3 regions of the Aerococcus sp. HMSC10H05 genome follow, and region 3 is predicted to be linked to each of the others. Evidence: riboswitches for the same ligand, from Rfam matches in the RefSeq annotation. Region 3 holds a riboswitch; each other region holds the start of a gene.

Region 1 (3,290 bases), on a different contig from region 3:
AGATAAACCACTTTCAATAAGGGAGTAAGCATAGCCCAATCTTAAATCCAATATAAATTGATAAATAGTTGAATGGAAATAGGGTTGGAATACCCGGTTAACAGTTGAAGTGGAAATATCGAACTTATCTGCAATATCTTGTAGGGTTAAATCTTTTCGATAGGAATCTACAATAAAATGTTTAATTTCATAAGCTAGAATTTCTCTCTCTGACATCTCTAAACGATTCTGTTTAGAGGCAGATGACAGTCTATAAAGTTCAAGGAAAATGGTCGACACAATGCTGAAAACCATTTTCTTTTGAATAGCGTCTTCGGGCCGTTTTAATTCCAATTGCAATTGAATCAAAGTTTGTAGTAGATGTTGCCAAGTGACAAATGAAAAGCTGAAAACATGTGGTTCATCAAATATTTGCTTTACTTCGGGCGTCTCTACAAAGTCATTCGCAATGGCATCTATGTAAGGCTCACTTAGAGATAAAAGGTAAGCGTACACTTTTTCCTCAGAGGGTTTAGTGGTCTCTTCTTGGTGCCCCCCATTTTTATCCGGTAAGATCAACCGTCGCATAATGGGTTCCGGAAGCACAATAATTTGGCGTACAGAGACGTCAATTTTCTTGTCTGCTAACTCAATAGTGAAGGGTTTTAAGGAAATTAAAAGTTCATTTCTATGGAAAGAAGAGCGATTATAAATGTCAACCATTTCTTGATCAACTTTTTTTAGTTTGATTCTAAATGGCAATGTTCCAGTTGGCATAAATCAAAACTCCTATTATATATTCAATCTAGCTATTACTGATAAGCTGAGAAAATAAGAAAGGGTGTGCATTAATACAATACACACCCATTTAATATACCACAGTTTAGCTTTTAAATGGAAAGCCTAAATCAAATTTAACCGTGTCATTTCAGCTTCAAGGCAAGCTACGGTTTCTTCTTGCGCGGGAACTAATGGTAAACGAACTGAACCAGTATCAAAACCAAGCATAGATAACGCTTTTTTGATAGGAATTGGATTTGGTTCGCTGAATAAAATATCAATTAATGGTTTAAATGTCGTCTGCAATTCAGCAGCTTTTTGATAATCACCATTAAGAGCATAGTGGGTCATTTCGTGGACTTGTTTAGGCGCGATGTTGGCCAATACAGAGATCACACCTTGTCCACCTAAACTCATCAAAGGAATTACAGTGTCATCATTTCCAGAATAGACATCAAAATCAGGCCCTACAAGAAAGCGTGTATCCACAGCATTTGCTAAATCACCAGTGGCATCTTTAAGGGCTACAATATTATCAATATTCTTTAATTCAGCCAATGTTTTAGGCGCAATTGACATGCCAGTACGACCAGGTACATCGTATAAAATAATCGGTGTAGTCTTAATGGCATCTGCAATAGCACCATAGTGGGCTAATAAACCAGCTTGACTCGTCTTTAAATAATAGGGTGTTACTGATAAAATGGCATCGGCACCAGCAGCTACACAGTCTTTGGTTAATTGAATGCCGTGAGCAGTATCATTAGACCCAGCACCAGCGATTACAGGTACACGACCATTTACTTGTTCAACACAAAACTTCACTAGTTCAACTTGTTCTGCATCGGTTTGGGTAGAAGCCTCACCAGTTGTTCCAGCAACAACAATTGCGTCGGTACCATTTTCAATTTGAAATTCGATTAAATCGGTAAATACGTCATAATTGATATTTTGTTCTAATGAATTATCGTAAGGGGTAACAATTGCTACCGCAGAACCTTTAAAAATTGACATGAGCATCCTCCTATATTTGTGCATACTATGTAAAAGACTGAATGAATAAACGATTGTATAGTTAAAGCATAAAAAAGGCAGACAAGAGCCACTCTCTTTGTCTACCTAGGAAATCGTGTCAAAAAATACCGATAAAGTCCTACAACCCTAACAGTTTTAATCCCTAGTATTAGACAAGCGCTCCGCACCTTAATGGGCATTAAGGTTTGACAGGAATAACCCTATTCAGTATTATCCCCAACACAGAAAACTGCATTTCGGCACAACCACCTTTCACACTTCGTTACTGATTGGCTGCGCAACCTCTATATCTATACTTTCTATTCGTATAATCATTAGTTTAAAACTAACATGATAATGAGTTAAAGGCAAGTGATAAATGAAAAAACTATTAGATTTAAAAAAATTATTTCATTTTCTTCTTTTTTGTTAAAGTATATTCTCTTGGTAAACGCGGACTTAAATTCGTTAATACCTCGTGAGCAATGGTACCGGCGTGATGCGCAACATCAATCACATCAATCGTTTGACCACCATTTGTACCAATTAAAGTAACTTTTGTGCCAACAGGCATTTCATGTGGTAAACGGATGATCATTTGATCCATGCAAATTCGCCCGACGCTTGGACACAACTCACCATCAACGATTGCGTTCAAACCTAAATAACTTCTTTGCCAGCCATCTGCATAGCCAATTGGTAGCGTAGCGACCCATTCATCTTCACTGGCTGTATATTCGGCACCGTAGGAAATGGTATCACCAGCATGCATTTTTTTAACATAGATGATTTCTGTTTCTAAAGTTAATGCTTGTTGGAAGTCAACTGGCGATGCTACATCTTCCATACTAGGCTTCGATCCATATAAGCCAATGCCAAGTCGAACAGCATCCAGCGCTTTCTCCGGATGCCATACGCTCAAGGCAGAATTTGACTGATGGAAGAGCGGGGTATAGCCTAAAGCTGAGTAATCTAATTGACTAAGGATATCATCGAAAAAGTCTGATTGTGCTGAAACTTTATCCTTACTATGGTCAGTAAAGGAATCCGCCGTCGCATAGTGGGTAAAAATCGAAGCTAATTTAAATTTTTTAGGATGTTTGGCAATATAATTAATGATTTTTTGTGCTTCTTTAACGGTACGAACACCAATTCTGCCCATACCAGAGTCTATTTTTAAATGAACATTTAATTTATGAAGACGTGAGAAATCCTCGTCATGTTTCTTCGCGTATTTAAGATAGTCTAAACTAGATACGGTTACGCCAATTTCTAAGTTGGCTAATAACCAAGCGTCATCCGGGTCAGTTAGACCGAGAACCATGATAGGTGCAATCATACCAGCATCTCGTAACGCGATAGCTTCATCTGCTAAAGCAACAGCAAATCCGTCTACACCACGAGCTTGCAAAGCGTCTGCAATTTCTACAGCGCCTAAACCATAGGCGTTCGCTTTGATAACTGCCATGACAGCTTTATTACCGACATGTTTTTTTACGGCGAAATAATTATGGATA
Region 2 (3,290 bases), on a different contig from region 3:
CAATCCTTTCTAGAATGGACCATAACCCACAAAGTGAGCACCAATTAAGAATACCAAACCAATTAGAATGTAAATTACTAATAACGGCATAAACCATTTGAACCACTTGTTATATGGTATTTTAGCTAATGATAATTCGGCCATTAGGACACCTGAAGTTGGAATAATGGCATCCATAAAACCAGACCCTAATTGAAAGGCAAGTACAGCTGTCTGTCTTGTAACATTTAAAGAGTCAGCAATCGGTAACATTATTGGCATAGTCGCAGCAGCTTGACCTGAGCCTGATGGGATAAAGAAGTTAATTAGAATTTGGATAACGTACATTCCTACAGAACCCAAGACAGCTGGGAAAATATTGACTACTTGTACGAGATAGAAAATAATCGTGTCTAAAATCATCCCATTTTCCATCACGACTAAAATGCCACGAGCAAATACAATGGCTAAGACAGAGAATGTCATCTCGCTAGCTCCTGCAACGAACGTATCAGCTATTTTTCCAGTTGGTAATCCACCAATTAATGCGGATACCACTGCCATTGTAAAGAACATCGCCCCTAATTCATCAATAAACCAGCCAATTTGAAATACACCATAAATCATTATAGAAAAACCTAAAAGTAAAGCGAGTGTGATCCATTTGTGACGAGATGAAAATGCTGGTATTTCCTGTTCATTTAGATCTATATAGTCAGCTTGTGCTTTATCAGCAGCTTCTAAATCGGCAACATCACTTTTACTTGGATCAGCTTTAACTTTCTTTGCGTATCGCATAATAAAAATCGTTGTCACTGCCCAAAGAACAACAAATAAAACAATACGTAAACCAACACCGGAAAATAGAGGTAACTCAGCTAAAGCTTGGGCAACCCCTACAGAGAAAGGATTCATAAATCCAGCATTAAATCCGACAGCAGCACCAAGTATTAAAACAGCAATTCCTGTCATAGCATCATAGCCAAGCGCACGGGCTAAAGCAATACCGATTGGAATAAAAAGAATAATTTCTTCAGATAAACCTAGAGTTGCCCCTCCTAAACCAGTAACGAAGACTAAAATGGGAATAAAAATTTCTTCGCGGCCCTTTAAAGCACGAACTAAACGTCCCATTAAAGCTTCAAGGATCCCTGTTTCATTAATTAATTTAAAAGAACCACCAGTAATGAATAGGAAGAATACAATCGAACCAACCTCAATAAATGCTTGTGGTAGTGCTAAAACCAATTGGAAGGGATTTTGTGGACTTGATTCAATAAAATGAAATGAATCTGGTACCAATACCGTACGGTCATCAACAAGTGTTCGTTCAAACTCACCTGCAGGAATTATCCACGTTAATACCATCATGACGACCATGATCGCAAATAAAAGTACTAGTGCATTTGGCATTCGTAACTTTTTAGGAAATAATTTTGATTTCATAACAAAGCTCCTTTTTAAAATTAGAATAAAAAAATACCAAGGCAAGCAAAAGCTCGTCTTGGTATTGGTTGAATACAGAAATCACTTTTGCCCACAAAATAGAAAGCGCTCCTGGAAGGAATTGGGCATTCCTTTTTGGCAGTGATGCATTTTTTTAATACACCCCCAACAGTAAGTCATACTGTTTCGGCTAATAACCCTTTCTCCAAACGGATACTGATGTGATTAGCGGCCTCTCTCTATTTCGCATTTTTTCATGTAATTCTAATCTTAGGAAATAATAGGAACAATGTCAAGAAATTTTACAATCAATGTTACGGGCTACTGTGCCTTCATAATAAGAGTTCATATATTAAATTAACGCTATAAGGCATATATAATATTAAATTGCGCAGTTTTATGGGTTGCCATTACTGAATACTTTCCTTATTTACTTTTTTGCTTATAACTATATCCATAAACTCAATGTAAGACAATTTCTTTCAACCAATTTTCAGCTAATGGTAGCCATTGTGCTGCAGTCTTATTTATTTGATTTGGATATAAAGCTGATGATTCGTTAGCTACAGACAAACCATGTGGCCCTTTTTGAAAGATATGCATTTCAAATGGTATTTCATTTTCTTCTAAAGCTAAAGCAAAGGAAATTGAGTCGCGCACATTCACTACTTGGTCTTCTCTTGTTGCCCAAATAAAAGTTGGTGGGGTATCTGCATTAACCGTAGCTGGTATGGAGTATTGAGAAACTTCTTCTAGGGTTGGTTGTGGTTTCCCAAAACACGCGAGAGAAATAGCAGTCGCATAGGCTTGCACATTTGGATCTGGATTTTCTACATTTTTACCAAAATAGTAAGCAATATCTGTGAGTGCATACGATGAAATATTAAATGCAGGTTTCAACTGGTCCCCTGTTAAACTTGTTGCTTCTTGAATTACCGGTTTATTCCATACATTACTATACATCCCAGTATTATGTCCGCCCGCTGAAAAGCCGATTAAACCAATTTGATCGGTATTCACTTGCCACTCAGTTGCATGTTGATGAATTAACTCAAATACTTTGGCAGTTTCTTTTAGGGCATGCGGGAATAGAACTTCTTCTTTAACTGGAAAATGTTCTTCAGCTAAAATTTGATCAGTCGTCTTACCTTGACCGTAAACAGAATAGCGTAAGACAAAGGCATTAAATCCCATAGCGTTAAAAGCCATAGCTCCAGGTTCTGCCTCTCGGTCAGAACAATACATATAAGAACCACCCGGACAAATAATAATAGCTGGTCTCTTTCTGTTATCATTATTTGTTGTGAATGGGTCTAATAAATAAGTTGTTAAAGTGACATCATCTCTGTCTTCATATAATTTAATTACTTCGCTCCGCATATTGGACCTCCTAGTTTATGTTATGACTATTATAACATCGAACTTTTACCTTAAAAAAAGAAAAAGCCCGCCAAGTTGGCAAGCTTCTATAAAATGTCAATGATTAACGTTCAATCACTAATTCTGAACTAGCAATAGTTTCTTTATCAGCAGCTGGTGCTTCAATTGAACCAAATGGCATTTGGGCAATCAATTCCCAAGATTCAGAAAGATCTAATAATTCACGGATGCTACGATCGAATCCTTGTTCGTAGCCAATGTTGAAGTGTTGTAAGTTTGCACCTAAACCTAATTCAGTTAATGTTAACCAAGTGGTTAATTGTGCATTAGCAGATGCATGGTTTTTATAAATTAAACGACGTTCTTCATTAGCTGGGATACCTGATTCGACTGCGTCACGATCTTCAAAGAATAAAATTGTACCAACAGCATCACGTGCACCATCCATGATTGGTGTCATATAATTTAATGTTGCTTCATCTAAT
Region 3 (3,290 bases):
TAGACTTTCCAGACCCGGAAGACCCAATAATAGAGGTAACTTGTCCTGGGCGTACTTGAAAGTCGATATCTCTAAGGACTAAATTTTCGCCAAAACGTTTTTCTAAATGTTGAACATTTAAGATTAGTTGATCCTGGTTTTGCATGTCTTTTTCCTCCTATTGTTCTTTTGGACTATTGACTACTGAATTCGTACTAGATTCATAGACATGGTAAGTCTTTTTCCCAGCCATTCTACTCTCAATAAAGTTCAAGACACGAGTAGTTGTAAATGTTAATACGAAGTAGATAATGGCTGTAATTAAGAATGTTTGGAAGGTTAAGTATGTTGAACCTGCAGCAGACTTGGTAACGAAGAATAACTCAGTTACCGCAATAACATTCAATACAGACGTATCTTTAATATTTATTACAAATTCATTACCCAAGGCTGGTAGGATTGAACGTATAGCTTGTGGTAACACAATTGTTGTCATTGTTTGATAATGGTTCATTCCAATCGCACGTGCAGCTTCTGTTTGGCCTTTATCTACTGAGGTAATACCACCACGAATAACTTCTGCAAGGTAAGCTCCTGTATTAATAGATACAATCAGTAATGCAGCGAACATAGTAGACATTTGGAAGTTGAAGAATAATCTTGAACCATAAAAAATCATCATGGCTTGGACCATCATCGGTGTACCACGGAAAATTTCAATGTATGCAGAAATCATAAAGTCGAATAATTTATAGAAAAAGTAACCGATTGGCATTTGATCACGACGCACAATTAGCGAACGATAGATAGCAATTAGTAATCCTATAATAAAACCGATGATAGTTGAACTTAAAGCAATAAACATTGTATTACCAGCACCAACTAAGAATTGAGCACCGTAAGTTTGCCAAATTCCTGCTACCTCAGACCAGAAACTAGCACTTTCACCACGTTCGTTAAGGTTTACCATATCTTCCATCAATCGGTCACGCTTAGCAGTTGGAATGACACTTAAAGCTTCATTCACAATCGCGGTTAATGGCGAATCTTTTCTAGTTGCTACGGCAATATCAGAAGTGACTTCTCCTAAATCAAAACCTTGACCTTCAGCAAATTCAACATAAGTCAGGTCAGGATTAGCTGCCACAGCAGCCATAGCCCCAGGCTTTTCAGAGACATAAGCATCAACTGAACCTGCATTCAGCGCTGTAATCATTGTAGGAAATGAGTCTAGTGCAGTTGCTTGGTTGACATTGGGAATTTGTGGGATTAAATCATAATGGAAGGTATTTAATTGACCAGTTACTGTAGTACCAGTAAAATCTTCTAAGGTTTTTGCATTAGCATATTCACCATTTGCCATTGTTACAAGAACAATATCAGATGAGTAATATGAATCTGAGAAGTCCATTTGTTCTAATCGTTCTGCTGTTGGTGACATACCAGCAATGATGACATCAATCATGCCAGATTCAAGAGCAGGTGGTAGACCGTCCCATTCTAGTTTAACGATTTCAAGGTCTAAGCCAAGTAAATCAGCTAAGCGCTTAGCAATTTGAACATCATAGCCGTTTGCATATTCACCGTCAGAATTTGTTATAGGGACCGCACCATCTGTATCGGATGTTTGCGACCAGTTGAACGGTGCATAGTTGGCTTCCATACCGACACGTAACACGCCATCTTGGTCTAAGCCTTCTGCTAGTGTAGCTTCATCTACCTCAATAGTTGTTCCTACTTCATTTGCCGAAACGAATGAAGAAGTTGGACCAATAACAGCAAATATAATAGTTAAAATAGCCATGAATACTTTTTGCCAAGTATTACTTACTTTGTGATTTTTCATAAAATAACCTCCCGAAAATAATTAAAAGCCTCTACAGCAATAAATTGCAATAGAGGCTTCCATTCGTACGCATCTAGACCGTCTTTGATCTTTCGTCGTTACTCATAGGATAGCGCATCACTAGCATAAGTGACAGTCATAAACATATTTTGTTTATGCCCAATATTTCAACTTGGGGTTAAAATATTTCGGCGAATATTCCTTTCCATACTGTCATAGCTCCCGCTCGAGTATGTACTGATAAGCTCCGCACCTCTATCTCAATATATTGTATCCCATCATACACGAAGAATATTGAATTGTCATGAAAATATGATTAGATCTTTTATATGTTTTTAAAAATATTGTAAATAATATGAAGTATTTTTAGCAGATAATGGCTAGGTCTAGCCATTATCTAGGATAAATGGTAGAATATTTAAGATTATGAAAACAAGATAATTAGCAAATACAAACAGTTAAAAAGTTGGAGTGACAAATATGTCGAATGACAAAAAAAATAGAGTAACGGCAAAATTGGGGTATCATAAGTTCACTATTAAGAGTCATAAAACGAGTGAACATATTCAGCAAGTCAGTCGGGAAATTAACCAATTGCTTGCTGAAATCAGTAAAAAGAACCCAAATATGTCTATGGAAGAAATGGCGTTATTGCTGGCGTTGAATATTCAATCTGATTATTTGGACTTACAGGACCAAATGGCAGCTAAGACAAAAGAGAATGCTGATCTTATGATACGCGTGAAGTCTATGGAACAAACTATGGGTACTTTAGTGAAAGAAATTGCAGAAATTGAAAAAGAAAAACTACGTGCTGGTCAGGATTCTAAAAGTGGAAAATCTAGCCAGAGCCAAGCAAGGACACGAACTCAAAAAACTGGAAAAACAAAACAAGCAGGGCCACAAGCTAAAAAAAATCAAGAAATTCCTCAAATTAGCCAACCCAGTTTGAAATCAAGTGTCAACTCTGCTTCAAAAAAATTGGGACGCTTACGCCAAACACCAAGATCATAGGCAGTAAATAGAATTGGAGCTACGGGAGGAAAGTATGATCAGTTTTTTTATTTTACTATTTTTTATTCTAAGCGTCGCTATTGGTATTTACCGAGGCGCTTTAATACAAGGGATTCAATCATTAGGTTTATTGATTGCCTACTTATTTGCGTTATTATTTTATCAAAATCTTGTTGATATTGTATCTTTATGGGTGCCTTATGTAGGGTTTGATATCGAAAATACTTTTGCATATTATCCAGTTAGTCTACTTCAAAATATGGATATCATTTACTTTAGATTAGTTGCAATCTTAATAATCATCCTTATTATATGGTTGCTAACTAAGTTACTTACATATAGTGTTAGAGATTTAAAATTTACAGAGATGGATATTCAATGGAACGGTATTCTTGGTGGCTTATTCGGCTTCTTCTCAGCTTGGTTTTGGGCATTTTTTATTCTTATATTT

What was found. Region 3 has a riboswitch for lysine ahead of HMPREF3116_RS07475 (ABC transporter substrate-binding protein/permease). Riboswitches for the same ligand answer to the same signal wherever they lie in the genome.
Region 1: it holds a riboswitch for lysine, as region 3 does, so the genes downstream of both, dapA (4-hydroxy-tetrahydrodipicolinate synthase) here and HMPREF3116_RS07475 (ABC transporter substrate-binding protein/permease) in region 3, are expected to answer to the same signal.
Region 2: it holds a riboswitch for lysine, as region 3 does, so the genes downstream of both, HMPREF3116_RS02855 (YfcC family protein) here and HMPREF3116_RS07475 (ABC transporter substrate-binding protein/permease) in region 3, are expected to answer to the same signal.

What each region holds. Positions count from the first base shown of each region.
Region 1 covers NZ_KV786964.1:4,061-7,350, forward strand. Annotated here, with positions in the region: gene HMPREF3116_RS02580 (AraC family transcriptional regulator) at 1-756, opposite strand, end outside; gene dapA (4-hydroxy-tetrahydrodipicolinate synthase) at 883-1,773, opposite strand; lysine riboswitch at 1,941-2,089, opposite strand; gene alr (alanine racemase) at 2,180-3,290, opposite strand, start outside.
Region 2 covers NZ_KV786966.1:1,495-4,784, reverse strand. Annotated here, with positions in the region: gene HMPREF3116_RS02855 (YfcC family protein) at 10-1,425, opposite strand; lysine riboswitch at 1,521-1,671, opposite strand; gene HMPREF3116_RS02850 (alpha/beta hydrolase) at 1,888-2,805, opposite strand; gene HMPREF3116_RS02845 (nitroreductase family protein) at 2,909-3,290, opposite strand, start outside.
Region 3 covers NZ_KV786999.1:4,013-7,302, forward strand. Annotated here, with positions in the region: gene HMPREF3116_RS07470 (amino acid ABC transporter ATP-binding protein) at 1-145, opposite strand, end outside; gene HMPREF3116_RS07475 (ABC transporter substrate-binding protein/permease) at 158-1,825, opposite strand; lysine riboswitch at 1,928-2,091, opposite strand; gene HMPREF3116_RS07480 (cell division protein ZapA) at 2,306-2,839, shown strand; gene HMPREF3116_RS07485 (CvpA family protein) at 2,874-3,290, shown strand, end outside.